Linked DNA regions of Dinghuibacter silviterrae. Each later gene encodes a partner of the first gene's protein in a complex. Links are inferred from orthologs where the notes say so. Each region holds a gene or a part of one and is shown on either strand. Other genes may lie near its edges.

Evidence for each region.
Region 2: the proteins of uvrA (region 1) and mfd are in contact, whole or in part, in a crystal structure (PDB 4DFC), measured with the Escherichia coli proteins. The link is inferred for Dinghuibacter silviterrae from one-to-one orthologs.

The regions. Positions count from the first base shown.
Region 1 is NZ_SODV01000001.1:1,556,590-1,571,988, reverse strand. Bases 813-4,352 are described here. They hold uvrA (excinuclease ABC subunit UvrA), read right to left. Parts: upstream 4,046-4,352; coding sequence 1,013-4,045; downstream 813-1,012. Other genes in these bases: EDB95_RS06990 (homoserine O-acetyltransferase family protein), read right to left, coding at 4,061-4,352. Also shown: EDB95_RS07005 (hypothetical protein), read left to right, coding at 1-632; more of EDB95_RS06990, read right to left, coding at 4,353-5,050; EDB95_RS06985 (OsmC family protein), read left to right, coding at 5,119-5,544; EDB95_RS06980 (trans-sulfuration enzyme family protein), read left to right, coding at 5,541-6,704; EDB95_RS06975 (trans-sulfuration enzyme family protein), read left to right, coding at 7,001-8,209; EDB95_RS06970 (homoserine dehydrogenase), read left to right, coding at 8,191-9,444; EDB95_RS27230 (hypothetical protein), read left to right, coding at 9,619-9,765; EDB95_RS06960 (hypothetical protein), read left to right, coding at 9,994-10,929; EDB95_RS27985 (SdpA family antimicrobial peptide system protein), read left to right, coding at 10,936-11,508; EDB95_RS06950 (sporulation-delaying protein SdpB family protein), read left to right, coding at 11,471-12,418; EDB95_RS06945 (hypothetical protein), read left to right, coding at 12,381-12,890; EDB95_RS06940 (M1 aminopeptidase family protein), read left to right, coding at 13,300-15,021; DNA recombination protein RmuC, read right to left, coding at 15,042-15,399. UniProt on the Escherichia coli protein: The UvrABC repair system catalyzes the recognition and processing of DNA lesions. UvrA is an ATPase and a DNA-binding protein. A damage recognition complex composed of 2 UvrA and 2 UvrB subunits scans DNA for abnormalities.
Region 2 is NZ_SODV01000001.1:484,645-500,435, reverse strand. Bases 1,059-4,990 are described here. They hold mfd (transcription-repair coupling factor), read left to right. Parts: upstream 1,059-1,394; coding sequence 1,395-4,790; downstream 4,791-4,990. Other genes in these bases: murI (glutamate racemase), read left to right, coding at 4,832-4,990; EDB95_RS02160 (ferredoxin--NADP reductase), read right to left, coding at 1,059-1,115. Also shown: EDB95_RS02165 (hypothetical protein), read left to right, coding at 96-383; more of EDB95_RS02160, read right to left, coding at 399-1,058; more of murI, read left to right, coding at 4,991-5,659; EDB95_RS02145 (M20/M25/M40 family metallo-hydrolase), read right to left, coding at 5,656-7,002; EDB95_RS02140 (SusC/RagA family TonB-linked outer membrane protein), read left to right, coding at 7,128-10,271; EDB95_RS02135 (RagB/SusD family nutrient uptake outer membrane protein), read left to right, coding at 10,282-11,919; EDB95_RS02130 (sensor histidine kinase), read right to left, coding at 11,916-13,178; EDB95_RS02125 (response regulator transcription factor), read right to left, coding at 13,175-13,867; EDB95_RS02120 (lectin-like domain-containing protein), read right to left, coding at 13,940-15,787. UniProt on the Escherichia coli protein: Couples transcription and DNA repair by recognizing RNA polymerase (RNAP) stalled at DNA lesions. Mediates ATP-dependent release of RNAP and its truncated transcript from the DNA, and recruitment of nucleotide excision repair machinery to the damaged site.

The DNA.
Region 1 (15,399 bases):
ATGCCGATTGGCGCCGGACGCGCAACCTGGACTTCCGGACGTCGATTGAAGAGGGAACGATTTGCCTCGAAATATATCCTACCGACTTTTTTACGCTTCCCTTTGACTACCAGCCGCGGATCCGCCCTTACGCCGTTGCGGGTTTCGGCTTTTTCCATTTCAATCCCCAGGGCACCTATAAGGACCCTACTACAGGTCAGACCACCTGGGTCGACCTCCAACCCCTCCACACCGAAGGAGAAGGCTGGGGTCCGGGCTATCCCCCCAACTACAAGCTTTGGTCGACGAACATCCCCCTGGGGATCGGCGCCCGTTTCGACGTGTCGGATAAAGTCGCGGTCAGCGGGGAAGTCCTGGACCGGATCCTTCATACGGACTATATCGATGACGTCAGCACCAACTTCGTCAACCCGGCCTTGTTTTACCAACACATGCCGGCTGCACAGGCGAAAATCGCCGCCGCCATGTCCAACAAAAGCGGTCTTCCGTACACCGATTTTTCCAACCGCGGCGACCCCACCCACGATGACGCCTACTTCAGTTTCGTCGTCCGGCTCATCATCAAGTTCGGGAACGACGACACGTGGTTTGGCCGCGCCAGCAACCAGGTCCGTTGCCCGGTTCGCTGGTAGATGACGGCACGGAATTTGTTAATAATTTGAATCAAATTTGTTTTAGCCATATATCCAAGCATAGCCAAGGGGGGGTGTCTACTCTCCCTTCTTTTTTTGCGTTGCGACAAAGGGGGACCTATGGTCCCCCTTTGTAATCCCCCCCTTTTGGAAGGGCCGCGGGCTCGGATCGTAGACGACCGGCACCGCCGGTCGGCGCCCCGACCTCGTAGGGGATGCCCCCTGTCCTCCTTTTTTCTCGCCTTAAATTCGCGTCAAGCTATGGCTTGCTTTTTCACACCATTGTCAAGCTATAACTTGACGCGAATTTAAGGCGAGAAAAAGGGACACCTGTGTAGGGTCAAACTTCGCCATGGGGGGGCTGAGGCGTCTCGCACCGTTTACTTTTTCTTGCGCGCGGACTTTGCCGCGGGGGGCGTTTTTGCGGCTGTCTTCCGGGGCGCGGCGTCCTGAGCGGCGGCGGCCTTCGCGGCTTTGGCCTCGGCCTTCGCAGCAGCGAGCGCGGCTTCGCGTTCCGCCTTCGTGGGAGGGAGCCCCGTGGGTGCCGCCTTTGAGGGCGGCCGCTTCATGGGCACCACCCCGGCGGGCAGCTCGGCTTTGAGGAAGCGCGCCGTGTGGCTCTCCGTGCAGGAAAGGATTTCCTCGGGGGTGCCGGTGCAGAGGATGCGGCCGCCGCCGACACCGCCCTCGGGGCCGAGGTCGATGATGTGGTCGGCGACCTTGACGACGTCGAGGTTGTGTTCGATGACGAGGATGGTGTTGCCGCGTTCGACGAGTTTGTCGAGGACCTCGATGAGGTGGCGGATGTCTTCAAAGTGAAGACCCGTGGTGGGCTCGTCGAGGATATAGAAAGTCTTTCCGGTGTCGCGTTTGGAGAGCTCGGTGGCGAGCTTGACACGCTGGGCCTCGCCGCCGCTAAGGGTAACGGCGGACTGGCCAAGGGTGATATAGCCGAGGCCGACGTCCTGGAGGACCTTGATTTTCCGGTAGAGATAGGGGACGCTGGCGAAGAACTCGACGGCCTCGTCCACGCTCATGTCGAGGACGTCGCTGATGGACTTCCCCTTGTAACGGATTTCGAGGGTCTCGCGGTTGTAGCGGCGGCCGTTGCATTTTTCGCAAGGGACATAGACGTCGGGGAGGAAGTTCATTTCGATGACGCGCATGCCGCCGCCTTCGCAGACGTCGCAGCGGCCGCCCTTGACGTTGAAGGAGAAACGGCCGGCGTTGTAGCCGCGGATTTTGGCTTCGGGGATGGCGGCAAAAAGCTGCCGTATTTCCGTGAAGAAACCGCAGTAGGTGGCGGGGTTGCTCCGGGGGGTGCGGCCGATGGGGCTTTGGTCGATCTCGATGACCTTGTCGATGTGTTCGAGGCCCTTGACGCTTTTGTATTCGAGCGGTGCGGCCTTGGATCCGTAACAGTACTGACTGAGGATCGGGTAAAGGGTTTCGTTGATCAAGGTACTTTTCCCACTACCACTAACCCCCGTGACACAGATAAACGTACCGAGGGGAAAACGTGCACTGACCTTTTGCAGGTTGTTCCCGGAGGCGCCGATGAGTTCGAGGAACTTGCCCGAACCTTCGCGGCGGGTGGTGGGAACCTCGATCCGGCGGTGCCCGTTGAGGTAGCTGGAGGTGAGGGTGTCGAGCTTCAACAGGTCCTTCGGGTCGCCCTGCGCCACGATCCGGCCGCCGTGAAGACCGGCCTTGGGACCTACGTCCACGAGGTAGTCGGCGGCCATCATGATGTCTTTGTCGTGTTCCACGACGAGGACGCTGTTGCCGATGTCGCGCAGGTTCCGTAGTGCGTCGATGAGCCGGTGGTTGTCCCGTTGGTGGAGACCGATGGAGGGCTCGTCGAGGATATAGGTGATGCCCTGGAGCTGCGACCCGATCTGGGTGGCCAGCCGGATGCGTTGGGACTCACCCCCGCTCAGGGTCCGGGTGGGCCGGTCGAGCGTCAGGTAGGTCAGGCCCACATCCAGGAGGAACTGGAGCCGTTCGCGGATTTCCTTGAGGATGTCTTTGGCGATGGTGTTTTGTTTCGCCGAGAGGTGTTTCTCCACAGTGGAAAACCACGTCCAGAGCGTATCCAGGTTCCACGAGCTCAGCTCTGAAATGTTTTCGTTCGCCACCCGGAACCAAAGGCTTTCTTTTTTCAGACGGGCGCCCTCGCAGGTGTCGCAGGTTTTGAGCTCCATGAATTTCTCGGCCCATTCCCGCACACCCTCGCTCATGGCCCCGGAAAACCAGCGTTTGACCATGTTGACGACGCCTTCATAGGCGTCGGGGTTTTCGGCGGCGGTCTCCTCGTCGAAACCCACTTCCGTCGTGCCTTCCCCGGCTTCGTTGCCGTACAGGATGACGTTGAGTGCCTTAACGGGCACGTCTTTGATCGGGGTTTCGGGCTTTACACGGTATTTGCGCAGGATGCCTTCCACCTGTTTATAGACATAAGACGCGCGCTCCCCGCCGAGGGGCGCGATGCCGCCGTCTTTGATGGAGACTTCCCGGTCGGGTATGATGGCGTCCAGGTCAACCTGGTAGATGGTGCCCAGCCCTTTACACACGGGACACGCACCGTACGGAGAATTGAAGGAAAAAGAATTGGGGGAGGGTTCCTCGTACGAAATACCGGTGTCCTCGCACATCAGTTGTTTGGAGTACTGCAGGGCCTTGCCGCCGTCGCCGACCAGCAGGAACAACAGGTCCTTCCCGGTCTGGAGGGTCTTTTGCACGCTTTGGCTCAAGCGCACCTTCATGTCATCCGTCACCGGGAGCCGGTCGACCACGACCTCGATGTCGTGGATTTTGTACCGGTCCACCTGCATCTTTGGCGCGAGGTCCAGGATGTCCCCGTCGACGCGCACCTTGAGGTAGCCTTTTTTGCGGACGTCCTCGAAAAGCTCGCGGTAGTGGCCCTTACGGCCCCGGACCAGGGGCGCCAGGAGGGTGATTTTTTTGCCTTTGAATTTTTGGTAGATGTTCGCGACGATTTCCTCCTCGCTAAACTTCACCATTTTTTTCCCCGTATTATAGCTGTACGCTTCTCCGATACGGGCGTACAATAACCGCAGGAAGTCGTACACTTCCGTGATTGTGCCCACCGTGGAACGGGGATTTTTGTTGGTCGTTTTCTGCTCGATGGAGATGACGGGGGACAAACCGGTGATCTTGTCCACGTCCGGCCGTTCCATTTCCCCGATGAATTGACGGGCATAAGCGCCAAAGGTCTCCATATACCGGCGCTGCCCCTCGGCATAGATGGTATCAAAGGCCAGGGAAGACTTGCCGCTCCCGCTGATCCCCGTGATGACCACCATTTTATTTTTGGGAATGTGTATGTCTATGTTCCGCAGGTTATGCACCCGGGCTCCAAAAACGTCGATAAATTCCTGGGCGTCTTGCATAGCTTGCAAAGGTACTTAAGACCCCTCAAGCCACTCCCTTAAATATCCACCGATTTTGGCCGATTCTGTCAGAAAACCGTCATGTCCGTAGATCGAGTCGATCCCGATCAGCCGGGCGTGGGGCAGGTGCTGGGCCAGAAATTTTTGTTCCACGAAGGGACAAAGGAGGTCGCTGTCGATCCCGATGACCAGGGTCCGTTGCTTAATCCCTTGGAGCGCAGCCTCTATGCTCATACCCCGCCCTCGGGCGATGTGGTGGCTGTCCATGCTCCGGGTCAGGAGCCAGTAGTTGCGGGCGTCGAACCTCCGGGCCAGCTTTTCGGCCTGGTAACGGATATACGATTCCGCCCGGAAGCCCTGGAGGACCTCCTGCGGACCCGTTTGGGCGGACACAAATTGCTGATAGGTCCGGTAGGTGAGCATGCCGATGCCCCGGGCGGCCATCAGGCCTTTTTCCCCGCCTTCCTTCCAGGTGGGATCCGCCTCGATCGCCAGACGCTGGGCTGAATGGATGGCTATACCCCAGGCACTTTCCGACGCCGCCGTCCCGATCAGGAACAGCTCGCGGACGACATCCGGTTCCTGGATGGCCCATTCCAGGACCTGGTAACCGCCCATGCTGCCCCCCATCAGGAGCCGTATCTGCCCGATCCCGAGGTGTTCCCTCAGGAGACGATGCACGCCCACCATATCCCGGATGGTCACCAGGGTAGGCTCGTCTCCGTCGAACAAGGCAGCCTCGGTTCCATAACAGGACCCCAGGATATTGTCACAGACCACGAAATACTTTTCGGTATCGATCACCTTACCCGGGCCGATCAGACCGGTCCACCATTCTTCGGCATTGCTGTTGGCCGTAAGCGCGTGACAAACCCAGACGACATTGTCCCCGTCCTCATTCAGGCGGCCAAACGTATGGTACGCGATGGTCATTTCGTTCAGGATCATCCCTCCTTCCAGCGCGAACGGGCGTTTGTGACGGTAATATTGTACTAAAGACGGCATGCGGGTCTAAAATAGGTGCAAAGTAAAAACGATTCGCCGTTAACTTTGTAAAAAATATTACCAGAAGTATGCTGATCGAATTGAAACGGATAGACGACAACTTCGGCTTCGAGGCTCAAGACGCGAACGGCAACACCGTCCGTTTGGATGCAGGGACCGCTTCCGGCGGGACCGAGCACGGTGCCCGCCCCATGCAACTCTTGCTGATGGGTCTGGGCGGATGTAGTGGCATTGACATTGTCAGCATCCTGAAAAAACAGCGCCAGCAAATCGACGATTTCACCATACAGATCGATGGTCAACGGGAAGCCGGCAAGGAGCCCTCGCTATGGGAAAACGTGAACATCCGCTTTCACCTCAAGGGCGACATCGAACCCGGAAAGGCCGAAAGGGCGGTCGAATTATCCATGGCCAAATATTGCTCCGTAGCCGAAACCCTGCGCAAATCCGGCACACACCTCACCTGGACCGTTGCCGTAAATCAGACAGTATGAAACCTATCACAAAAGCCATACGCACCCGGATCGCCCAGACCGGGGAGATGGAACATTCATCCCCGTTATTCCTGACCTCCAGCTTTACCTACGACAGCGCGGAGGACATGCGGGCCGCCTTTGCGGACGAGACAGAAGCCAATATCTACAGCCGGTTCAGCAACCCGAACGTACAGGAATTCACCGACCGCGTCTGCGCCCTCGAAGGCGCCGAGGCCGGTTTCGCCACCGCCTCCGGCATGGCCGCCATCTTTGGCACCTTTTTGTCGTTCCTGAAGACCGGGGATCACCTCCTGTCATGCAGTTCCATCTTTGGATCCACCCACTCCCTGATTACAAAATACCTTTCCCGCTGGGGCATCAGCTACACTTACGCGGACGTAAACCAGCCCGATACCTGGGCGTCGCTGATCCAACCCAACACCAAGATGCTCTTTATCGAGACCCCGACCAACCCTGGGCTCGACCTCATCGACCTCGAATGGGTGAGCAACCTGGCCCGCCAGGCAGGTATCCTCCTGGTGGTGGACAACTGTTTTGCCACACCTATCGCCCAAAGACCCATCGACTACGGCGCCGACCTCGTCATCCACTCCGCCACCAAATGGATGGACGGCCAGGGCCGCGTCCTGGGCGGCGTGGTCGTCGGAAAGGAACAGCTCATCCACGACATATACTTGTTTTGCCGGACCACGGGGCCTGCCTTGTCTCCGTTCAACGCCTGGGTCCTCAGCAAAAGCCTGGAAACCCTCCAGGTCCGCATGGACCGGCACGCTTCCAGCGCGCTTACGCTCGCGGGTACCCTCGAAGGGCATCCCCGGCTGTCGTGGATGAAATACCCCTTCCTCCCGTCCCATCCGCAGTACGCCATTGCCACCAAGCAAATGACCAACGGCGGGGGGATCTTCTGCTTCGAGCTCAAAGGCGGGCTCGACAGCGGACGGCGCTTCCTTGATGCGTTGGAGCTCCTGTCCCTCACGGCCAACCTTGGGGATTCCCGGACGATTGCGTCCCATCCGGCGTCTACGACGCACGCGAAGCTCTCCGAAGCGGAGCGGCTGGCGGTGGGGATTACGCCGGGGCTGATCCGCATCTCCGTGGGGTTGGAGGATCCGGCCGATTTGCTGGCGGATATCAGGCAGGCGCTCGACCGGTGTTAAAAAAATTTGGCGGTCTCGCCGGAACGGTTATAACTTTGTACGCAGTTCTTTTAACACATCTCTTATCAAGAAAGGCTGAGGGAAATGGCCCTTTGAAGCCTTGACAACCTGCTACCTGCGCTCCGCGCGGGGAAGTAAGGTGCCAACTCCATCCCGATGGAAAAATCGGGACAGATAAGTCAGTGAAGGCAAAAATAATATCGGTTTACCCCCATATAGTTAAGCTCATCTGACTGGATGAGCTTTTTTTTTGCCCCTAGGGCCGATCTTGACGAGTGGTGTCAAAATTCATTAACATGAAAGCGACGACCAAATTATTACAAAGCATCCCCGTGGACGAACTCACCGGGGCCATCTCGGTACCCATTTACCAGACCTCTACTTTTGTACAGGAAGCGCCGGGTGTCAACAAGGGGTACGACTACTCCCGGACCGGCAACCCCACCCGCCAGGCCCTCGAAAACATTGTGGCCGAACTCGAAGGCGGCAAAGTAGGGCTCGCCTTTTCCAGCGGCCTGGCCGCGATCGACGCCGTCCTCCGGCTGCTCCAAAGCGGGGACGAAGTCATCGCCGTAGACGACATCTACGGCGGCGCCTTCCGCCTGTTCGACAAGGTGTATAAAAAATTCGGCGTCAACGTCACCTTTGTGGACACGACCGACCTCACCCAGGTCTTCAACGCCATCACCCCCCGGACAAAGCTCATCTGGCTCGAAACCCCCACCAACCCCACCCTGAAGATCAGCGACATCGCGGCCATCGCCCGCCTCGCCCAGCAGCTCGGGGTGTGTCTTTGCGTGGATAATACTTTTGCATCACCCGCCGGGCAGCTCCCTCTTTCGCTGGGTGCTGACATCGTCGTCCACAGCGCCACCAAATACATAGGCGGCCACAGCGACGTCATCGCCGGGGTCGTGGTCACCCGGACCCAGGAACTGGGCGACCAGATAAGGTTTTATCAAAATGCCTGCGGGGCGGTGCTTTCGCCCTTCGATAGCTTTTTGCTGATCCGCGGGATTGAGACGCTTCCGCTGCGGGTACAGGCCCAGAGCCGGAGTGCGCAGGCTATTGCGGCATTTTTGCTTCAGCATCCTTTGGTGGCACACGTATACTATCCTGGATTACCCTCCCATCCCGGGCACGCCATCGCCGCCGCCCAGCAGCAAACCTTTGGGGGTGTTGTCTCGTTTGTACTTACGGACGACTCCGTCGAGGCGGCGCACGCCTTCGTCACACGGACGCGCTTTTTCAACCTGGCCGAGAGCCTTGGCGGGGTGAAAAGCCTCATTGCCCATCCGGCCACCATGACCCATGCCTCCATTCCGGCGGAGCGGCGGCGCTTGGCCGGCGTGGCCGACGGTCTCATCCGCCTGTCCGTGGGGCTGGAGGATACAGAAGACCTGATCAACGATTTACAGGACGCGCTTTCCGCGTCCACCTATAAAGGGGCGCCGTTGGCGCCGCAACTCAATAAACAAGACATACAATGGCACAGAAGCAATTGACCATCGGATTATTCGGTTTTGGTGTCGTAGGCGAAGGTCTCTACAGGGTCCTCCAGCAAACACCGTCCCTAAAAGCCACCCTCAAAAAGGTTTGCATAAAGAACCCCGGGAAAAAGCGCAACGCGCCCCTGGAGTTGTTCACCACCGATCGCGACGTGATCCTGAACGATCCCGAGATCAACGTCGTCGTCGAGGTGATCGACGATTCCGAGGCGGCCTTCCAGATCGTCTCCGCCGCCCTGACCAACGGCAAGGCCGTCGTCAGCGCCTCCAAGAAGATGATCGCCGAGCACCTGCCGGAACTCCTGGCCCTCCAGCAACAAACCGGCCATCCCTTCTTGTACGAATCCGCGGCATGCGCATCCATTCCCGTCATCCGCAACCTCGAAGAATACTACGACAACGACCTCCTTCATTCCATAAAGGCGATCGTCAACGGCTCCACTAATTTTATCCTTACCAAGATGTTCGAGGACAAACTCGACTTCAAACAAGCCCTCATCCTCGCCCAACAGCTTGGTTTTGCCGAAAGCAACCCCACCCTCGACGTCGAAGGCTTTGACGCCGTCAATAAATGGTCCTTCCTCCTCACCCACGCCTACGGCTGCATCGTCCACCCCGACGACCTCGTCTTCACCGGTATCCAACACATCCAGGCCGGTGACGCCGTCGTCGCCCGCGAAAAAAACGTCCAGATCAAGCTCGTCGCCCAAGCCAAAAAGCTCCTCTCCGGCAAGGTCGCCGCCTTTGTCCTCCCCCAATTCGTCAAACCCGAAGACCCCTTGTCTTTTGTAAAGAACGAATACAACGGCGTCGTCATCGAAAGCGGCTTCGCCGACAAACAGTTTTTCTATGGAAAAGGCGCCGGCAGCTTCCCCACCGCCTCCGCCGTCCTCAGCGACATTTCCGCCCTCCGCTACGAATACCGCTACGAATACAAGAAATTGTACCACCACCAGCCCCTCGAACTCACCACCGACTTCCACGTCAAAACCTACGTCAGCTTCGACGACTGGAAACACATCCCCAAAGACGACTTCAACTGGATCGAAGAATGGCACGCCGAATCCGAGCGCAAATACCTCGTCGGCGTCCTCCCCTTCCACCTCCTCCGCGCCGGAAACTGGTGGAAAAAGAACAATGTTTCCCTGATTTTGTCCCCCGACCCCATCATCGAGGACGTGGAGGTCAGACAGTTAAAGAAAAAGAGCTTGGAATTGGCAGGAATTGTCTAAAATCCTATTTTTGCAACCCCGCGGCCCCGCCCCGGGGACTTTCGGAGAGATGCCTGAGTGGCCGAAAGGAACGGTTTGCTAAACCGTCGTACGCCTTTAAAGTGTACCGAGGGTTCGAATCCCTCTCTCTCCGCCAACTTTTAGTCGATCCCGCGGCCTTCGGCCGCGGGTTTTTTGTTCGCAGTAGATGGGACGAGCTCGCTCGTCCCGGCTACGGAGGACAAAAAACCGCTGGTGAGCGAAGCGAACCTGCGGATCGACGGTGAGTTGAAGCCCCCCACTTCAGGGATCACCGCAGCCCGCGCCAGCGGGCGGAGGTAATCCCTCTCATCGCCAAAACACTCCAGACGATTCCCGCGGCCAAAGGCTGCGTTTTTTTTGTTCGCTTCGTTCGAGGCAATAATACATTATTTTCTTAACCAGTTCAACGGAGAACGTTTGGGCTAAAAATGAGTTAAAAAGCCTTCCGTACGATTTTTATTGATTTATTTTTTTAATAATAACATTTATTTACCTTTAATCACTTGATAACTTAATCACTACTCAATAATGAAACTGAACTACTGCTTACCTCCTCTGGGCATAATTGTGCTCGCTTTGATCGCGGGATGCTCAAAGTCGAATGATGACAATCTGGCCAAGCTATTATCAAGTAAGTTAAGTCCAACCGTCACCCAGTGCCAAAGTGGTTACCATTGGGATTACACACTGAATAAGTGTGTGCCCAATTGTCCCTCGGGTTACATCAACAATTCCACTACCGGCGCCTGTGTCGATACAAGCTTCTCCTATACGGGCACCCAATTATTCAATGGCATATTCTTCCTGCAGGGTACGGTTGCCCAAAGCCTTCCGTATTATAGTTCGCTGCTTAGTTTCATGTCCGGCTTCTCTTCCGCCCAGAATGATTCGCTCACCAGCTTTATGAACCGCATCACCACGGGTATTAACACGATTAATCCCAATTACTTTAATTACCTCAGGGCAACTATCCAGGGGAACAACGCGGACAGCATTATGGCAGCAATCGACCTCGGTGCCAATCTTGTCCTTGGGGCCGCTGTTTATACGAGCTACATCAAGGACACTGCAAAGGGAGACAGTATATATAACCTTCTGACGATTTCCTCCTACAATTTCAATTCCGCAGGAGGGATAGACACATTTCTAAGAGATTTCGGGAACAAGGCTTATGACTCAAGTAACTATATTATAATTCCAGACAAAGCGTCCGCCATATTCTTCGCAGCTGTCGTCGCGGTAGCCCTCTGGGATGCCGCCGCAGCGGTAAATTACGCTGCTGTAGCTAATGCTCTTGCAGTGATAAACGTCTATGCAGCCGTTTTTACAAAAACCCTGTGGTGGCCCAAAAAACGCCCGTCGGCTGAAATGGATTTCGAAAGAGAGACCTTTGTTTCTCAAATTCAGCAATACATTAGTACTAGTGGAGGAGGTGGGGGCTCTATGTCTATACGAGTCAATTAGCGGCGCATGAAAAAAACAATATTTCTCATTTACCGATATTTTGCATACCTATTCCCACCCGCGTTTCTAATTGTCGTCGTATTTTTTATAGTGGTCTGTTCCATGCCGCCCTCGGCATACCGGCCCGATTTTAGAATTTCCGCAGCTGTTGAAGCGTTTATGCCGGAAGGCTGGTCTTTTTTCACCCGAAGTCCGAGAGAAGAAATGGCCGACCTGTACAGTGTGAAAGGCGACACTGTTTTCAGATATACATCTACTAACGGGGCGCCCGGCAACTTCTTCGGATTATCCAGGAAGAGCAGGAAAGTTGGAATGGATTTATCTTTTCTGGCCGGTTCAATCCCCGATTCTGCATGGGAAAACGTCTCGATGCTTACGGCATCAACGCCCTTCAAGAAAATATTTAAATGCAGACCAGATAAGCGAATTACGTCGATTCCACCTGGACGTTACATAATAGCCGCTTACAAACCCATTCCATGGGCTTGGAGAAATACCTATTCCACCAGCCAACGAAATTATAGGGTAACATTAATAGACTATGAAGGCGATTCCAGCTTATCTTCGATTAATCGATGAAAAACCGGCCCTTGCGCTTTTTAAGTATGTAAATACTATCATGCACAAAGAACGGCCCTCACCGTTTACGCGTGTATATGGTCTTTCCAGAAGCCTGCTGGCGATTGGCACATTGCTCACCTTGCTATTCAATCCTGTCGACTACATATTTGTAACCTCGAAATCTATCCATCCGGCGCAGCTGGATTTCTACAAACATATCAACCTTTTTTATCTCGTTGGTTTTGATCATTTGGTCATTGCCAAAATGATAGCTGTTATCATTTTAATCATCGTGATCTCAGGTTATTATCCAGTTGTCACCGGCATCTTGCATTGGTGGGTTTCTTATTCGCTTTTCAACGCAGCGGTAATTGTGGATGGAGGGGATCAGATCACTCAGATACTTACTTTCCTTTTCATTCCACTAACGATTATGGATCCGCGACCCAATCACTGGACAGAACCGACAAAAAATTATCCCTATGCTAATTATATAGGAGGTCTGATCCTTACTCTGGTCAGAATACAAGTGTCTATTCTTTACTTCAACGCCGGCATATCGAAATTTAGCGTCCCCGAATGGTTGAATGGAACCGCGATGTACTATTGGCTAGGGAATAATACATTTGGTCCTGCGGACTATCTGAGGCCATTTGCTACCTTACTAACATACAATCCTATAGTAGTCCTTTTGCTCACCTGGGGTTCCATCTTGTTCGAGATATTACTTTCAGCATCTATTTTCTTTTCCGAAAAAGGGAAAAAGCGTATGCTGATATTGGGTTTGATGTTTCACCTATTTATTTTTCTTTTTCTTGGGCTCGGAAGTTTTTTCTTCGCTATGGCAGGTTCACTCATTATCTATCTTTATCCGGTAAAAAAACCTGGCAATGAAAATGGACTCCTTATTCGAGCAGCAGCGGTTTAACCAGAAATGGATCCTGCTATTGGAGATCGCGTTAGCAGCGGTGGGAACTGCCATAGCCATTGCTGCCATTGCTTCAAAAGTAACCGGCATCCTTCCGGCCGTGTCCCCATTACTGGCCATCCTGGGAATAATCGCATTGTTCCGGACAATGAAGTTGGAGATCGAGATCCAAAACGACTTTATCCGCTTCAGGTTTTTCCCGCTCAGAATTCGCTGGAAAATTATTCCAAAAGCGGACATCAGGCAAATAGCTGTGGTCAAGTACAATCCAATCAAAGATTATGGCGGGTGGGGCATTCGGATAGGTTCCAAAGGGTGGGCCTATACAGTAAAAGGGAACGACGGCATCTCGATTCTTCTGGCGAGCGGCAAACACATCTTGATTGGAACGGCAAAGCCTAAAGAAGTAAGCGCTTTTCTCGAAAAATGCGGATATAATCGTCTTTCATGTGGCTGCCTGTTGATAAATTAAACCAATTGATCCTTTTCCGTTCTTGCCAAAGCTGGAAGACATCTGTCATACCCTGTCTATACGGTTTGTCTTCATCGTCTTGACTGATAAGGCCAGCCACATGCCATTCACTATTGTATAAGGGACTGAACTCTAATATGCGCAATTTGAATTCGGTGTAATGATAAAGCTCACCGCCATTCCAGACTCCGTTTGGGTTTAAATTCATTTTCAGAGCTATAACTTTTAAATGCTCATTTTTGTTTTCCCCATAACCACAAGTCGTTGTTTTTCAAAACATTATTTATAAATAGGTTCGAAAGTTATCCCTCTCTCTCCGCAGCACGCCAGCCACAACGGTCGAGGTTTCTCGTCCCGGCTTTGGAATAGGACAAACCAAATAAGAAGCAAAATTTTGTAATTTGTCCATATGAATAAACCCCTCATTGCCGCCCTCCTTTCGACGCTTACCTGGATGACCGCCTATTCGCAGGATACTATACCCCACGTACAAGGGGAAGTGACGATTTCCGTTAAAAAAGGCACCATTGAGTGTGACCTTACATTGTCGAATATGCCCCGGCTTAGTAACTACTACCTCCGGCTGAATTCAGGTATGAATATACGGTATATAAAAAATGCGGAGGGAGCGGCTTCGCCTCTGCCGTACGATAGATCGTCCCAGGATACATTGTCTTCCGGCGAATCAACCGCCTATTATATTCCTGCCTATAACAAATCCGGGAAATACCTGCCACATGCCATCCGCTTTAACTATGTGGGAATGTATCCCGTGATAACGGACACCACAAGCGTAGTAGACTGGAGAGGTAACATTGCGTTTAATGGTAAAACCCTGCGTGCCGATGGCATTCAAGGCGCATGGTGCCCAATATTGTACGATGCCACAACGGACACGCGGTACGAAAAAGTTACCTATGACCTGGATGTGACTTGTAATGATTGCCAGGTGATCTATGTGAACGGCAGCCAGCCCGTATCCGGGACACATGCCCATGTAATAAGCACTGCATCCCAGGACCTCACCATGTTTGCAGGTGATTTCCGGTCTGTATCCATTGATGGCAACTATTTTCTCAACCCCGATGCAGATGATCAGAAACTTGCCCAACTGGAAAAGGTCCTCCATTCCTACCAGGATTATTTGGAGAAAAAAATAGGTATCCCCTATAAGGGCAAAGCAGTGTACATTCAAACGACACCGGTATCCAAAAACAACGGTTGGTTGTTTGCATCCTACCCCACCATCGTGAAAGTGGGCTGGGACGAAGGCTTTAAATCGTTTGCAGGCAATAAAGACGGGTCAGGCCTCCTACAATATATGTCACACGAATTGTCGCATTATTATTTTGGCGATGTCCGTGTCTTTAATTCGGATTTGGGTGATATGTTATCCGAAGGTTTCGCTGAATTTCTGAAGCTGAATATTACCCGCACCTTGATCAGTGACAGTATTTACCGCGCGGATTTGCAGTCGAAAGTTCGTGCTATGCGCAATTTCAAGCCGACACCCATTGCAAACATCCACTCGAAGTACGATTATGGGGACCGGGAATTGTATGTATATTACTATGCACCACTCCTATTTTCGGCTCTTGAAAAGGAGATCGAGGAAGATAAGATGTGGGAATGGATAAGAGCGCTGCTTCAATCACCTATGGTATTTACGAATTACACATTTATTGAAGAGACTTTAAGTAAAGTGGTCAACAACGAAACCAGATTCGCGGTATTGCGTGAAAAATACTTTACGTCCGACCACGCTCTTCAGAATGCTATTACAACACTTAATATTCCAACCGACGCATTAACGCCCGCCGAAGCAAAAGACACCGCCACCAAAACTTACTATTATTTTTTCTTTTCGGGACCCATGATAGATGCAGGATCGTCGCAAAACCGTGTGATCAAACACACGGAAATTCAGCAAATAACCTGCACACGGGAAGAATTGTCGAAGATGGCGAGGCCTATTTTCAAAAAGATAGCAGATGAATGTGAAAATGAGGCGGGTTGCAGTAGCGATTTCAACACATACGATTCCATGGAAAAGGCACAGGCGGCCTTGCAGCGGTGGTTGAAACGGCGGAATAAGGATGGGGTGTTGGTTGTGAAGATACTTACTCCCTAAAAGTTTTATACCTTCTACTTTCAAATAGGGTCTTCTTCTGGAAGACCCTCTTCAGAGACATTCTGTGCCTGTGGCAAGGCAACGATCGGTCGAACGGAAGCTTCAATAGGCGCCAATTCAGGAATTTCCTGCTTTTTGATATATGCCTGGCTTAATCCATTGATTCTCCGGGCATGAGGCAGGAAGTTGCCCTCCAAAGAACCAATAGTCCTATTGTAGTGGGTGATCGTGGTTGATAAACTTCGTCCGACATTTCCAATGTGTTCCAACAAAACAACACTTCTGTCGTGCAATTCAACAGCGGCGTTGCGTATTTCATCGATATTCTCCATTGTTTTTAACTGGTTCCAGCTATATCCCACACCCAGTAGAATCGCC
Region 2 (15,791 bases), 1.1 Mb from region 1 along the record:
GTCTGAAAGTAGCTACAGGCGGGGTTCAGACGTAAAAGTACTATTGTCGTGAACCTGAATTAGGGTTATATTTGGTTTTTAAACCTATGTGCCGTATGGACCTTTTTACATCTGTCCCTTTGAGCTTAACTGCGCCCATTCCTTTTTCGATCCTGGGCCTTTTTGGCCTTCTTATTCTCGGTTTTTCCGCGGGTTATATGCTGCGCGCCTTGCATCGGAACAAAAGCAAGAAGCAAATGCTAAAACTGGAGGATGAAATGCTGAGGAATCATGCGAAAATCCTTTCGCTGGAAAAGATCATTTCCGACCTGAAACGGGAAAACAACCAGCTCAAGAATATTTACGCCCGCCGCTCGAAGGAGTCGCAGTCGCAACTGCACTAGAAGGGGCCGGCCGGATTAACCGTAGAGCTCCTGGTGGATACTCTTGCGGTCGATACCCAGGGCCGTTATCCGGTTTTTGGCTTCGTCGATCATCTGCTTCCATCCGCACAGAAAGAAAAAGGCGTCCTTTCGCTCCATACAGATGGATTCATAGACCTGGTGGACGTATCCGTGATGGTGTCCTTCGCGTTGCTCCCTGGACAGGGTGGGATAGTAATAAAAGCCTTCCATGACGGCCGACAGCGCCCGCATTTCCTCGTAGTACAACAGGTCTTCAAAGGTCCGTGTACCAAAGACCAGGTGGATGTCCCGGTGGGGCAGGTCGTGGAGCCGTAGGTAGTTCACCATGCTCCGGAAGGGTGCGATCCCGGTGCCGGTACAGACCAGGAAAAGGTCTTTTTCAAGGGGTTCGGGCAAGGTAAATACGCCTTGAGGCCCCCTTACAATGAGCTCCGAGCCTTCCGTGACGTGGTTGAACAGGTAGGTCGTCCCCAGCCCGCCTTCCAGCAACACGATCACCAACTCAAACACGTTGGTGCCGTCCGGCCAGGAGGCAATGCTGTAGCTGCGCCAGCGCTTGTTTTTCTGTTCATGAATCGGCAGATCCAGGGTTACAAATTGCCCCGGTTTGAAATCAAAACGGTCCAGCTCCGGAATCTGTATCCAGAAGCGCCTGGTATTGGGGGTTTCCTGCGTGATACGGATAACCGTACCCTTCCGCCAAGGCTCCATAAGCAATCATTTATCCAAGGAAGATAATTATAATTTCCGGGTTCGCCGGGGACGGTGTAGGGCAACAAAAAAACGAAGCCGGGGGGACTTCGTTTTCAAAGAAAATGGCAAGCAATCGTTCTGTTAAGGACCAAATCTAGTGATATTTTTTTGTTAAATCCAAGTTTATTTTGAAAAAATCAGCTAAATGGTTTAAGGCGGCCCCCCTCCCGGGGGTCGCTTTGAGGGCGCTTCTGCATCGCCGCAACCCATTTCGATGTAACTTTGCGTCCGCGTAGAATGAATCTGCAATGGCTTTTAGACCGGTATTCGAGCGATAACCGCCTTTCTCCCCTGGTGGAAGGGCTTCGTGCGCCCCGTCCGCAGCGTTTTTTCGTGGGGCCGCTCCATGGCAGCGCCGCCGAATTTATTTGCGCCGGTTTGTTCCGGCATCCGGCGATGCAGGAGTGGAACCACCTCGTCGTCCTGAGTGATGCGGAAGCGGCCGCCTATTTTCACAACACGGTGGAAAACCTGACGGGCGCGCTGGACATTCTTTATTTCCCCTCCTCCTTTAAAAACCGGAAGAATTACCGGCTGCTCAACAGCAGCCACGTGATGCTGCGCACCGAGGCATTGATGAAGTGCAGCGCCCCCACCTTGCACAAAAAGGTCCTGGTGACCTACCCGGAGGCTTTGTTCGAGAAGGTGATCGTCGCCCGGGAACTGTCCGGGAACGTCATCTCGGTGAAGGTGGGTGACACGCTGGCGGTGGATGCCTTGATGGAACGATTGGTGGGGTATGGATTCGAAAGGACGGACTTTGTATACGAACCGGGACAGTTTGCGATGCGGGGCGGTATCCTCGATATCTACTCTTTTGGTAACGAAAAACCCTACCGTGTGGAATTGTTCGGGAGCGAGGTCGATTCCATACGCCTGTTCGATCCGGAGACCCAGCTGAGTGAGCGGAAACTGCTCCAGGTCAATATTATCCCCAACATCGAAACGAACTTCGACCAGGGAGAAAAAGTAAGCTTGCTGGACTTCCTGCCCGACAATACGGTGGTCTGGTTGCAGGATTATGACGTCATCCGGGAAAAGCTCCTGGTCCAGGAGGAGGACCTCGGACTTTTTTTTGAAAGGGAAAAGTCAGCGCCGTTTAAGCCAAGGGAAGACAGCGAAGAAACCCTAAAGGAAAAAGTCAGCCCGGAAGAGTTTGTCCACGCGGCTGAGTTACATGAGCAACTGGAACGCCGGCACCTGATCGAATTCGGGTACAAACCGCACTGGGGCGGGATGGACATCGACTGGCCGACTTTGGAGCAGCCTGCCTTTAACCGGAAGTTCGACCTGCTCATCGCAGACCTTCAACGGTGGGAAAAAAAGGGTTTCGGGCTCTTCCTGTTTGCGGAAAACCCCCGCCAACTGGAGCGGTTGCACAGCATCTTCACCGACCTCAAGGCCGAGCTGACCTTTACGCCCCTGGCGACGGCGATCCACGAGGGCTTTATAGACGAGGCAAGCAAAGTCGTTTGCTATACGGACCACCAGATCTTCCAGCGGTACCACAAGTACCGCGTCAAACAGGCCTACAATAAAAGCAAGGCCCTTACACTCCGGACGCTTCGGGAGCTGCAGCCGGGGGACTATGTGACCCATATCGACCACGGTGTGGGCACCTATAGCGGTCTTCAGAAGATAGAATCCAACGGCCGTCTCCAGGAGGCGGTACGGATCCTGTACAAGGACGGGGATATTCTGTATGTGAACATCAACTCCCTGCACAAGATCAGTAAGTATACCGGTAAGGAAGGGACGGTTCCCAAAATCAACAAGATCGGCAGCGAAGCCTGGCAGAAGCTCAAGGAGAAGACCAAGACAAAGGTCAAGGAAATCGCCTTCGACCTGATCAAGCTGTATGCGCAGCGTAAAGCCCAGGCGGGTTTTGCGCATGGCCAGGACAACTATCTGCAGACGGAGCTGGAGGCCTCGTTTATCTACGAGGACACGCCGGATCAAAGCAAGGCCACGGCGGATGTTAAGAAGGACATGGAATCCCCGGCGCCCATGGACCGGCTGGTGTGCGGGGACGTGGGTTTTGGCAAGACGGAAATCGCCATCCGGGCCGCCTTTAAAACGGTCGTGGAGGGCAAACAGGCGGTGGTCCTTGTGCCGACAACCATCCTGGCTTTTCAACACTACAAGACGTTTAGCGAACGGATGAAGGATTTTCCCGTCACCGTGGACTATATCAACCGGTTCAAATCTGCAAAGGAGAAAAAGGAGACACTGACGCGTTTGCAGGCGGGTAAGATCGACATCATGGTCGGCACGCACGCCCTCTTAGGCAAGGAAGTGAAGTTCAAGGACCTTGGGTTGATGGTCATCGATGAGGAACAAAAGTTCGGGGTGGGTGCAAAGGAAAAGCTCAAGACCCTCAAGACCAACGTGGACTGCCTGACGCTTACGGCCACGCCCATCCCCAGGACCCTCCAGTTCAGCCTGATGGGCGCCCGCGACCTGAGCATCATCAATACGCCCCCGCCCAACCGTCAACCCATCCAGACGGAGGTCCAAGTGTTCAACCAGGACTTTATCCGGGACGCCATTTATTTCGAGACGGAACGTGGGGGACAGGTGTTCTTTATCCACAACCGCATCCAGGGTCTCCCGGAAATCGTGGCGCTTACCCAGGCGCTTTGCCCCGACCTCAGCATCGGGATGGCGCATGGACAGATGGAAGGACACGAGCTGGAAGAACGCATCATGGACTTTATCGACCGGAAGTATGACGTCCTGGTCTGCACCAACATCGTCGAAAGCGGGGTGGACATTCCCAACGTCAATACGATCATCGTCAACAACGCCCACCAGTTTGGTTTGAGCGACCTTCACCAGCTCCGTGGCCGGGTGGGCCGTAGCAATAAAAAGGCATTCTGTTATCTCCTGGCGCCTCCCTTGAGCTCGCTCCCGGCGGACTCCCGCAAGCGGTTACAGACCCTGGAACAACACAGCGAACTGGGAAGCGGTTTCCAGATCGCCATGCGGGACCTGGACATCCGGGGCGCGGGAAACATGCTGGGGGGAGAACAAAGCGGCTTTATGGCCGAGATCGGTTTCGAAATGTACCAGAAGATCCTGGACGAGGCCATCCGGGAGCTCAAACGGACGGAGTTCAAGGAGCTGTTCCGGCAGGAGATCCAGCAGCAGGACGATTTTGTCCAGGATTGTACGATTGATACGGACCTGGAGATCCTTATCCCGGACGAATACGTCGAAAGCATCACCGAGCGTCTTTCCCTGTATACCCGGCTGGACAACTGCGAATCGGAGGCAGAGCTGCGGACGTTCCACCAGGAGCTTGAAGACCGGTTCGGTCCTTTGCCACCGCAGACCGAGGACCTGTTCACGACCGTGCGTTGCCGGCGGCTGGCCATCGACCTGGGCATGGAAAAGCTCGTCCTGAAGGACGGCGCGCTTCGCTGTTATTTCATCGGGAATCCGGATTCCCCGTATTTCGAGTCGGAGGTTTTCCAGCGCATTTTGCAGTTTATCCAGACGCGGACGAATAAGGCACGGCTAAGACAGGTCGGGAAGAACTTTTTCCTGGTGATTGCGGACGTGGGCAGCATGGAGCGGGTGCACCAGGCATTGAGTGCGATGCACCAGTTCTCGCAGGAGGCAGCCGCGTAGGGTGCCTTTCGGCTTGCGCCGCGTAAGTCGTATTTTTAACTATGCAACAAGGACCCATAGGCGTTTTTGATTCCGGTTACGGCGGTTTGACCGTGTTGAAGGAATTTGTCCGGGAACTCCCGGCCTACGACTACCTGTACTTAGGCGACAATGCAAGGGCGCCTTATGGAGGCCGGTCCTTCGAGACGGTGTATCACTATACCCTGGAATGCGTGCGTCATCTTTTCGACCTGGGCTGCCCCCTGGTCATCCTCGCCTGTAACACGGCGTCAGCCAAGGCCCTGCGTACCATCCAGCAAAACGACCTGCCCCGGATGAGCCCGGATAACCGCGTGCTGGGGGTGATCCGCCCCACCACCGAGATCGTCGGCCAGCATACCATAACCCGGGAGGTCGGGGTATTGGGGACCGTGGGTACCGTGACCTCGGAATCCTATCCCATCGAGATCAACAAGTTTTATCCCGACGTCAAGGTCTATCAACAGGCGTGTCCGCTCTGGGTACCCCTGGTGGAAAACGGGGAGGCCGACGGCGAGGGCGCCGATTATTTTGTAAAGAAATACCTGGACCAGCTGATGGCCCAGTCCCCCCATATCGATACGCTGGTCCTGGGCTGCACGCACTATCCCCTGCTGGTGGACAAGATCCGCGCCCACGTCCCCGAACACATGCGCATCCTCTCCCAGGGAGAGATCGTCGCCCGCAGCCTCGCAGACTACCTATCCCGCCATCCCTCCATGGAAGCCCGCCTTTCCCGCGGCGGTTCCCTGACCTTCTATACCACTGAGACCCCCGCCTCCTTCGAGCGCCTCGCAGGCATATTTTTCGACCAGGCGGTAAAAGCGAATCACCTTGATGTGGGGGTTTAGCGACCGGGTAGCGGAACCACAGGAAGGCTCTCGTTCCCGCCTGAGCTGACGGATTGAATACCGAAGAAAAAGTTGTCTTTGGATAGGGGCAGCGTGACGTCCGTCAAGGTCGTCCAGATCTTGCGTTGCCATACAGGCGACGTTGTCTCGCGGACCAGGATGTAGTATCCGATGGGCTTGCCTTCCAACGGGGCGGACCAGGTCAGGTGGGTGACGTTGGTCAGGTCGCGGGTGAGGACGCGGGGACTTTGGGGAAGGCCGGGCGCCTTGGCGAGGTTGGCAAGCGTGGAAAGGTTGAGGGCGGTGTTTTTTCGGAGGTACTCGTAGTCGATGTATTCGGGGAGGTCGCCGTATTGGATGCCGTTCTCGACACGGACGTCCTGGTGCTGGCGGGTAAAGTTCTCGTTCATTTCGGTGACGCGGACGGCGGCATACCCGTTCTCGACATAGGGAGAATGATCCCCGCCCCGGAGAAAGCGGTCGTTCCGGTAGATCAGGACGACCTGCATGTTGTCGACGTAGCGTTCCCCCACTTCCTTGAAGTAACGGGCAAGCTGGCGGGCCTTGCCGTCGTTTTCCAAACCCAGTTGCCGGATCATTTTGGCTTGCTTGTCCAGGTCGTAAAAGGGGAGCCCCTCGCTAAAGACCCGGACGTGGGTATTGTCGATAATGTTTGTTTCGCTGCTGTTGTTGGACCCGATGATGTCGTTGTTTAGGACGCCTTCTATGTTCCATTGCCGGGTTTTGGCTTTCTTGGCCATATAGGTGGAGCCCAGCAGCCCTTGCTCTTCCCCGCTGACGGTGACAAAAATGAGGGTGGCGCCAAAAGTGTGGCGGCTCATGATCCGCGCGCACTCGATGACCGCCGCGCTGCCGCTGCCATCGTCGTTGGCACCAGGGGCATCGCCGTTACCGTCCATGACGTTTGTCCTTCTGCTATCCAGGTGGCCGCTGATGACAAAGATCCGGTGGTCACCGGTGTCCGTGCCTTTGAGCACGGCGACGGCGTTCCCAAGGTTGATGGGACTCGCGACGCGTTGTCCATCGGCGGCGTAGGTGGTCGTGTCAAGGTACGCGGTCATCCGTCCTCCGGAAGCCGAGGCGAAGCGCTGGAAGGTGGCGAGCACCCAATTCCGGGCGGCGCCGATCCCCTTTTTCGGATCGGTCACGGAGCTGACAGTACTGCGGGTGCCGAAGTCCACAAGACGAGTGATGTAGGATTTCAGGGAGTCGGGGTTGACTTCTTTGACCATGGAGGCGATGTCCGGGTCTTTTGCGACGGTGGTTTGGGCTCCAGCCCGAAGGGTCAGGGCCAGCAAAGCGGCAGCAGCCAGTTTCTTCATAGCCGAATATAAAAATTCCTGTTTAAACACTGTTCGAAGACCTACCAACATAAAGGCTAACTTATTAGTTAGCCTAATTGTATCCAAAAGTTTTATTTTCTTTTGGTTGTACCAAAATTGACGACATGAGAAATCTTCTAACGATGACCTGCATGGTCATCCTTGCCTCGTGCGTGGCGGCCATCTGCACGGGGCAAACCATCAGCCTCAAAGGCCGGGTCCTCGACGAAAATGGGGTTCCCATCGAAAATGCCACCGTTTATGTAAAGCAAAAGAAAGCAGGAGGAGGGGCGACCATCACCTTAGCCGACGGGTCTTTTACCCTGCGCGTCAATGAGGGCGTCCTCCTGATGGTCACCTCGGTAGGGTATAATGACCAGCAGCTCCCGGCGGTCCAGGGCATGACGGTAAAAATGCACGCCGATCTTCGAAACCTCAGCGACGTCGTGGTGACGGGGGTCGGGGTGGCAACCAGCAAGAAAAAGGTGCCCATTGATGTGGCGACCGTCAGCTCCAAGGATTTTGCAAAAAGCGCCACCACGTCGATCGACCAGGCCCTGGACGGGCAGATTGCCGGGGCCCAGGTTCAGCAGACCAGCGGGCAGCCGGGCGCGGGTTTTAACATCGTCCTGAGGGGTGTCAACACCCTGAGCACTTCCGCCGCCGCGCTCTATATCGTGGACGGGACAGTTGTCCAGGACATCAGCAACCTGGATCCCAGCGTCGTCGACCACGTGGAAGTCGTCAAGGGACCCGCGGGGGGCATGCTATATGGGGCGAAAGGTGGCCAGGGTGTCATCCAGATCTTTACCAAAAAAGGGGCCGCCGGCAGAAAGATGACCATCAACCTCAGCACAAAGGTCAGCATCGACAACATTCTGAAGGGCAAAAGACCCATCCTCGCGGCCTACCATCACTATGTAACGGATGGCAGCGGAAATATCCTGAATGCCGCCGGAACGATCATCAGCCACGACGCCACGGGCACCTGGACCGATCCCGCCGTGCCGGACCCCACGGCCTTCCCCGCGACGGTCAACAACAAGACGTTCAACATACCGACGTATGACCATTTCAAACAGGCTTTTCGCCAGGCGCTTACCTACAACCACACCATCAATGTGGCGGGCGGCGGCAACAGTTCGGACTACGCCTTCTCCGCCTCCAACCTGGACCAGCAGGATGTTTTCAGTAACAAGTTCGAGCGGACGAACCTGACCCTGAACTTGGGGTTGAATCCTTTTAAAGGCTTTACTTTCCGCTCGATTTCCCAGGGTATCATCGGGTACCAGAACCTGCTAAACGGAAACCGTTTTGCGATCGTCAACGCCTATCCCTGGATAGACCTTAACTGGCGGGATTCCACGGGTCACCGGGCTATCAAAACCTCCACCGCCTCCAACCAGAACAATTCACTGTCGGAACAGGAATGGCACCAGCAGTATACAAAATCGCTGGACATCGTGCAAAATTTCCAGGCAAACTTCAAACTGCCGCGATACCTGGAGCTGGATGCCAAATATGGGATCGACTACCGGTCGTCAGATGCGACCAACTACTACCTCAACCAGACGTCCGACCTCCAGACGGCACTGCACTGGGGACCGAGCCGGCAGGGCAGCCTGACCAATACGACGACGACCACGACCTGGCAGGATGCTTTGTTTACGGTCTTTCTCCGAACGGACTTTCAAAACGATTTCCACTTAAGCCTGCCGATACGGACGACTTCCCAGTTCAGCTATGAATGGTTTAACTCATACGAGCGGCAGTATTACGCGGAAGGCATTCAGCTTCCCGCCTATCCACCGATCAACATAAACGTGGCTGCACAGAAAACGGACGGGGATTTTTATACCGCTTTTACCCAGTTCGGTTTTCTTTTCAACCAGACCATAGATTACGGAAACCTCTTTGGCATATCCGGCGGGCTCCGGTCCGACTATGCCTCCACCTTCGGACGAGGTGGAAACGCCCAAACCTTCGACAGGGGGACCGTGTATTTCCGCCCATCCGAATGGATGAAGGGGCAGCACCTTGTAAACGACTGGAAGTTGCGGGCCGCTTATGGAAAGGCAGGCACCCAGCCCCAATCGACCGGAAACTATGACCGCCAGACGACCTTGGGTGTGACGACGCTGGGTACGGGGGTGGCCTTGTCCACCCAGACCGTGGCGCGTAACCCCGACCTGGTCGTGCAACTGACCTCCGAAACGGAGATCGGGACAGACATCACCTTCAATGGACTAAAGGGAGACTGGTTGCCCAGGGTCACCTTTAGCGGCACCTGGTGGCATCGCCTGAACGAGGACCTGGAACAGACCGCCAACGTCGCCCCATCCACCGGTTTTTCCGGTTTGTTGAGCAACCTTTCCACGATCGAAAGCCACGGGTTGGACATGTCACTGGACGTCCAGGTCTTGTCGTCGGGGAAGTTTTCCTGGACCTCCGCCGTACGTTGGGGCTTTAGCCACGCCGTCGTCACGAAGATCTCGGGCGGGCAGGATATCATCAACGGCGAATTCTCGGTCAAGCAGGGCAAGGCGCTGGGGCTGTTTTACGGACAGACGCCTGTGCACAGCCTGACGCAACTGATGGCGGACGGCAAGACGCCGTACGTACCCACGGCCTCCGCAAGCAATTACGAACTGGACAACGGGACCGTCATCAACAAAACGACCTATGCCGCATTAATGACGGCCGCCAACGACCAGTCCGTGATCGGGAAGTCCTATCCGGACTTCACCTCCGCCTGGATCAATACCTTCACCTTGTTTAGGGACCTGACCTTCTCGTTCCAATTCGACTGGGTACACGGGAACAATATCTATAACCTGACGCGGCAGTGGCTGTATTCGCCGGCCGGTGGTTCGGGTGGTTCGGGCGGCGTGTCCAAGGACTTCGACCAGTCTGTCACCATCAACGGCAAGCCGGGCGCTTATGTCAATTACTATCAAAGCCTGTATAACCTGGTCAATCCGTCCTCCTGGTTTGTCGAGAACGGCTCCTATATCCGTCTGAGGGACCTTTCCCTGAGCTATGATTTCTCGCCGTTGATGAAGGTACCCTGGGTCAAGCGCCTGAGTGCGACCATCTCGGGCCGCAACCTGCTCACCTTTACCAAGTTTCACGGAATGGACCCCGAAAACACAACGGCCGTGAACAGCCAGGGTGTGGCGATCGGCGGGGTGGGCGCGATCAATGGTGTCGACTATTTCGGGATTCCCAATTTGAGGTCCTACCAGTTTGGATTGAATGTCGGATTCTAAAAAAATTTCTATGAAAAAGTATATCTCGTTATACATCGGTTTATTGATGCTGGGATGGGCTTGTCAGAAGTCCACCCTCAACCTGATCGATCCCAACAACCCCACACCTTCATCCCTGCAGACGGAAGCAGGTATCGAATCCTTTGCCATGGGCGTTGTCGAGAAATGGATCGCTGCCGTTCCGGGTGAAGGAAACACCAATATTTACCAGATCGTTCTCTCCATGCACAGCAATATGGGGGACGAAGACTTTTCGCCCTGGGCCAACTGGGGTTTGCGGTACCCGGCCAATGTCAATACCATCACCCTTCCATCGCCCTATAACACGGTGATCAAGAACCCATCCGGGTTTACCCAGCAGGGGATCATGGAAGCGGAAAACAGCCGGCAGGCCGGGGAAGGCAATGCGTTCCAGTACGAATGGGCGGTTTGCTATTACATGAATGCGCAGTGTAACCTTCTTCTCCTGGCGGCGAACGACCCGGCACTCCGGCTTTCCGGGGACACGGCCACCAAAAAGGGAATCCTCCGGGCGTGGGCGTATTGGTGGAAGGGTTTCTGCTATTCGAGGATCGGCTCCATGTACCTGGCCGGGATCATCAACGACAATCCCGCCAACGGGGAGACGAACAACAATTTTATCAGCCACGACAGCATCGTCGCGGAAGGCAACGCCAATTTCGACAAGGCCAAGGCCATCTTAAGTACCCTGAATGAAAACGCGGACTATGACTACGTGTTCGAAAACATCATCCCCAGTTTTAACCTCAATACACAGATTGTCACGCCGGCGATGTGGATCCGGCAGATCTATACTTTTGAAGCCCGGAACTACCTGGTGAACCGCAAGGTCGCTACCATGACCGCCGGCGACTGGGCCACGGTGCTTAGCCTGGCGGGTTCCGGGATGGTCCAGGGAGACTACTCTTTTATGTTCGGGATGAACGCGGGAGGTGTCAACGACCTGTCGAACAATTTTTATCATCCCTTTGCCTTCCATTCGTACGGAAGTGGTTTTGCCTGGGTGAGCGAGCGCCTGATCCAGGACTATCAGCCGGGCGACAAACGGTTTTCGAAGAATTTCGAATCGTATCCGGGCGGACCCGTGGTCAATGTGCGCAACCGGGGTATCCAGTTTGGGACGCGTTGGAACGTCATCGATATTGAAAACGGGGGGAGCTATGCCACGGACAACAGTATTGGTTCGATCAGCATCGGTGGGACATGGGAGGAAAACAGCCTGATGATCGCCGAGGCTAAAATCCGGACGGGCAGTGACATCAACGGGGGGCTTGTGCTGATCGACCAGATCCGGGACGCCCAGAACTCCGGTCTGGCGCACATAGAAAACACGGGTCTTACCCAGGCAGCCGCCCTGGCGCAGTTCCGGAGCGAAAGACGGGTGAGTCTCTACCTGAGAGGCCTGGCCTGGTATGATGCACGGCGATGGGGTGTAACGACCGCCGCGGCGAGCGGGGGAGGGCGGACGAACGCCAATGTCCTGGTCCCGGGGAACCTCGTGGGCGGGACCGCGGCGGTGATCCTGCCGTGTACGATCGACTACGACTATATGGACTACTGGGACGTGCCGCAAAACGAACTCGATTTTAATGCGGCGGGACCGGGGTCGGCACCCATTCACAATTAATTCGACCAGGACAGTATGAACGAATGATAAGGGTCTGCGTAGGCATAGGCGATCGCAACGCCCGTGGCTACGCAGATCTGTTGTATAATAGAAAGACCCAGGCCGACATGGTCGCTGTCGTTGGACTCTTTATAAAAACGCCGGAAAAGGCGTTCCCGGTCCAGGCGAACGGACGCACCGGTATTGGAAACCTCCAGGCGTCCTTGTGCAAGGACAAGGGATAAAGAGCCGCCGGGCCGGTTGTGGCGGGTGGCATTGCTGAGGAGGTTGTCAAACAGGATGTCGATCAGCTCGGGGCTGGCATGGATAGAGGTGGGTGCGATGGAGGCGTTTACGGTCAGGCCGCTGTTGTCCCAAAGTTCCTGGAACTGTATGAGCTTTTCGCGGAGCTTTTCGTCGAGGGCGATGTCTTCCTTCCGGTTGTATTGATTGTTTTCAATCTTCGTGATCAACAGGAGGGACTTGTTGAGCCTGGAAATCTTTTTGACCGCTCCATACGCGCTTCTCAGGCTTTCTCCCTGCCGGTCGGACAGGGCTTCGTCCTGGATGACGAGGTCCAGTTTGGAGCGGATGATGGCCAGCGGGGTTTGGATTTCGTGGGAAGCGTTTTCGGTGAATTCCTTGAGGGCCTTGTAGTCATCGGCAGCCTTACCCGTGGCTTCCCTCAGCTTTTTGTTCATCGTCGAAAACTCTTCGATGGGCGTTTCGGGGAAAACGGGCGGGTTACGCTCTCCCAACTGGAATCTGCCCAGGATTTCCAGGCTTTTATAAAACGGGGCCCACAACCGGCGCAGGACCATGCGGTTGATGACGGAAAAGGTGAGAATGATGACCAGTATCACGGGAACGGCGATCCCCATGAGGGCATACGCTACGTGGTGCGGGCCTTCCAGGGGTTTTATGAGGGTGACCTGGTACCAGCTTTGCCGGACCCGGATGGGGAAAAAGTACTTTCTGAACCGGTGGTCTTTACCCAAGGTAGAATCGAAGAAATGGGTGGCCTCAAAACGCTCCGGCCCGGGTATGCTGTCGCCCGTCGGGGTATAGTATACGCTCAGGTCGTCCAGTACCTGCTGGCTGGGCAGTTCCTGGTGCTGGTTGACGTACGTCTGCATCCGGTTGCGGATCCGGATGAAGTTGTGGTCCAGTTGCACGACCAGCACCTGGAAGATCAGGAAATACATGGCCACGCAGGTCACCAGGAAGAGGGCGAGGGTCACCAGGGCATTGATACGGTTATACCGGGTAAACAGTTTCACTCTGCGACGGATTTGCCGGGATTGAATTTATACCCCATTCCATAGACGGCCTTGATATAGTCCGGACACCCGCCCTGAAGGAGTTTCCGGCGCAGGTTCTTGATATGGGTATACAGAAAATCGTAGTTGTCGGTCATGTCGGCCTGGTCCCCCCAGAGGTGCTCGGCAATGGCTTCCTTGGTCAGGACCTTGTTCCTGTTGCCGGTGAAATAAAGCAACAGTTCGTACTCCTTCCGGGTGAGGTCGATGTGCCCATTGTCGCCCCGGACGGTCCTTTCTTCGAGGTCGATCGTGAGTCCGTCCAGCTTTAACACATTGTGTCCACCAAAGGTCTTGCGGCGGATAATCGCCGACACCCGGGCGCCCAATTCCGAGAGGTGGAAGGGTTTGGTGAGGTAGTCGTCGGCTCCCCTGTTGAGGCCCTCGATTTTGTCATCCAGGGAATTCCTTGCGGAGACGATGAGTACCCCATCCGTTTTGCCGGCGGCCTTTAGTTCCCGCAGAAGGGTCAGCCCGTTTCCATGGGGAAGGGCGATGTCAAGGATGATACAATTGTAGTCGTGGAGCTGGATTTTTTCCCGGGCACTGGGAAAGTCGTAGGCCATCTCGCAGGAATAATGATAATCATTGAGATAGGAGGCGATACTCTCCGAAAGGGCCTTTTCGTCTTCTATGATCAAGAGTTTCATCGGGGATCAAAATTAAGGCTGCCCGCGCTTTTGGGAGGTTAAATTTTGGCGGGCCGCGGGTGGCGGCCTGCGCTACCGCGCCAGGAGCACGGTACCCCGCTCCCCCAGGGGTTTCCCGGTCAGGTCAATGCCCAGGACTTCCCACACGTATGTGCCCGAAGGAACCGGCCGGCCGCCGGCCGTGCCGTCCCAGGCGGCCTGCAGATCGGTACTATGGTATACCTCGTTACCCCAGCGGTTGAAAACACGGAAATAGACGAGCGTTTTGATCCCGGGGGCGACGAGCCGAAGAACGTCATTGACGCCGTCGCCGTTGGGGGTAAAAGCACTCGGTACGTAGATCGCCGGGCCCTTGTAGACCTTGATAAAAACCGACGCCTGGGAGGCGCAACCGGCGTTTGAATAGGCCGTGACCGTGTACCGCGTGTCCGTGGTGAGGACGGCGATGGGGTTGGCGATCGACGGGTCGCTAAGACCCGTGGGGGGCGACCAGGTATAGGTGGTGCCTCCGGTCGCCTGTAGCTGGATAGGATAACCAAGGGCATCCGAGGTGTCGTTGCCGGCAAAGGCATGCGAGGCTTGTATGCTGACCTGTTGGGTCACTGTGTCCGAAAGACAACCATAAGGGCTCATGGCCCAAAGACTGGCGTTAAAGACCGCCTCCTGATCATAGACCTGGGTTACCGTTTGTCCGGAATCGGGGCGCTGACCCAGCAACCAGTACCACTGTTGGACCGGTATACCCGTCGTATTGGTCCCCGTCAGCACGAGGGGCGTCCCGGTACAAACGGAATCCGGCGCAAAGGTCACCTGGGGGGTGGGATTGACGGACAGCAGTTGGGTATAGGTGTTGCTGGCGCAACCCTCGGCGCTGACGACATGGAGGGATAGCGTATAGGCGCCGGGCTGGGCAAAGACGATAGAGGGCAGCGAATCGGTAAAGATCCGCCCGTCGGAAAGCGTCCAGGTCCAGTCCGCGAAAAGGCCCACCGTGTCATAACTGGTGTTGACCAGGGGAAGGGTTCTGCCGGTGCAGGCGTTACCCGCGGTAAAGGAAGCCACGGGGTAGGTACCTATGGTGAGTACCGTTTTGTTGGTATCGGAAAGACAGCCGTTGTTGCCGAGGATATTCTGGGTCACGATATAGACACCGGGCGTGGGGTAAACATGGGGCGGCGGGTTTTGCTGCATGCTGGTGTCCCCATCTCCAAAGTTCCAATACCATTGGAGGATGGACCCGAAAGAAGTGGAGCTGTCGCGGAAAACGATGGTGTCCTTTTCGCAGGTTTTGGCGGGAAGGGCGGAATGGCCGGCGTTTAACGATGTACAAAACTGCTGGAGGTTGTCGGACCCGCCGGTGGCCGCGGTGAAACCCCAGAAAACGGTGGGGTTGCCGCTAAATATGGTGGCCACGATGTCCTTGGTCATGCTGAGCCGGAAATTGCCATCCATGTAGGCCACGAGGGTCATGGTGGGTGCGTCCCATTTTACCTCCAGAACGTGCCAGGCGCAGTCCTTGATGTCGGATTGGTTGGGCAGCACCTGCACCGGTCCGGCAAGGTTGTTGGCGTCGGCATGGTTGACATCCCCGTTGGACTGAAAGGCGATGTGGTCGTAGGGCGGGTCGTTTTGGTCCGGATTCTGGTAGGTGTCGATGGTCACGCCCAGGGACGGCACGATGCCGCCAAAACCCAGGCCTTCCCCGGTACTGCCCTGGCTGGTATTGATGGGTTGGAGCACAAAGGCCATACCATCGGCCCCGTTCGTACCCGAATTGCAACCCAAAAACACATTGAAATGATAATCGAACGACTGGGTCAGGTCGATCTCGTTCTTATTCCATACCTGGCCCGCCTGAAAGGTTTCCTGGGGGGTAAGGGTATAGCAATTACAAGTATTCTGCACGGCTGAACCGTGCATCACA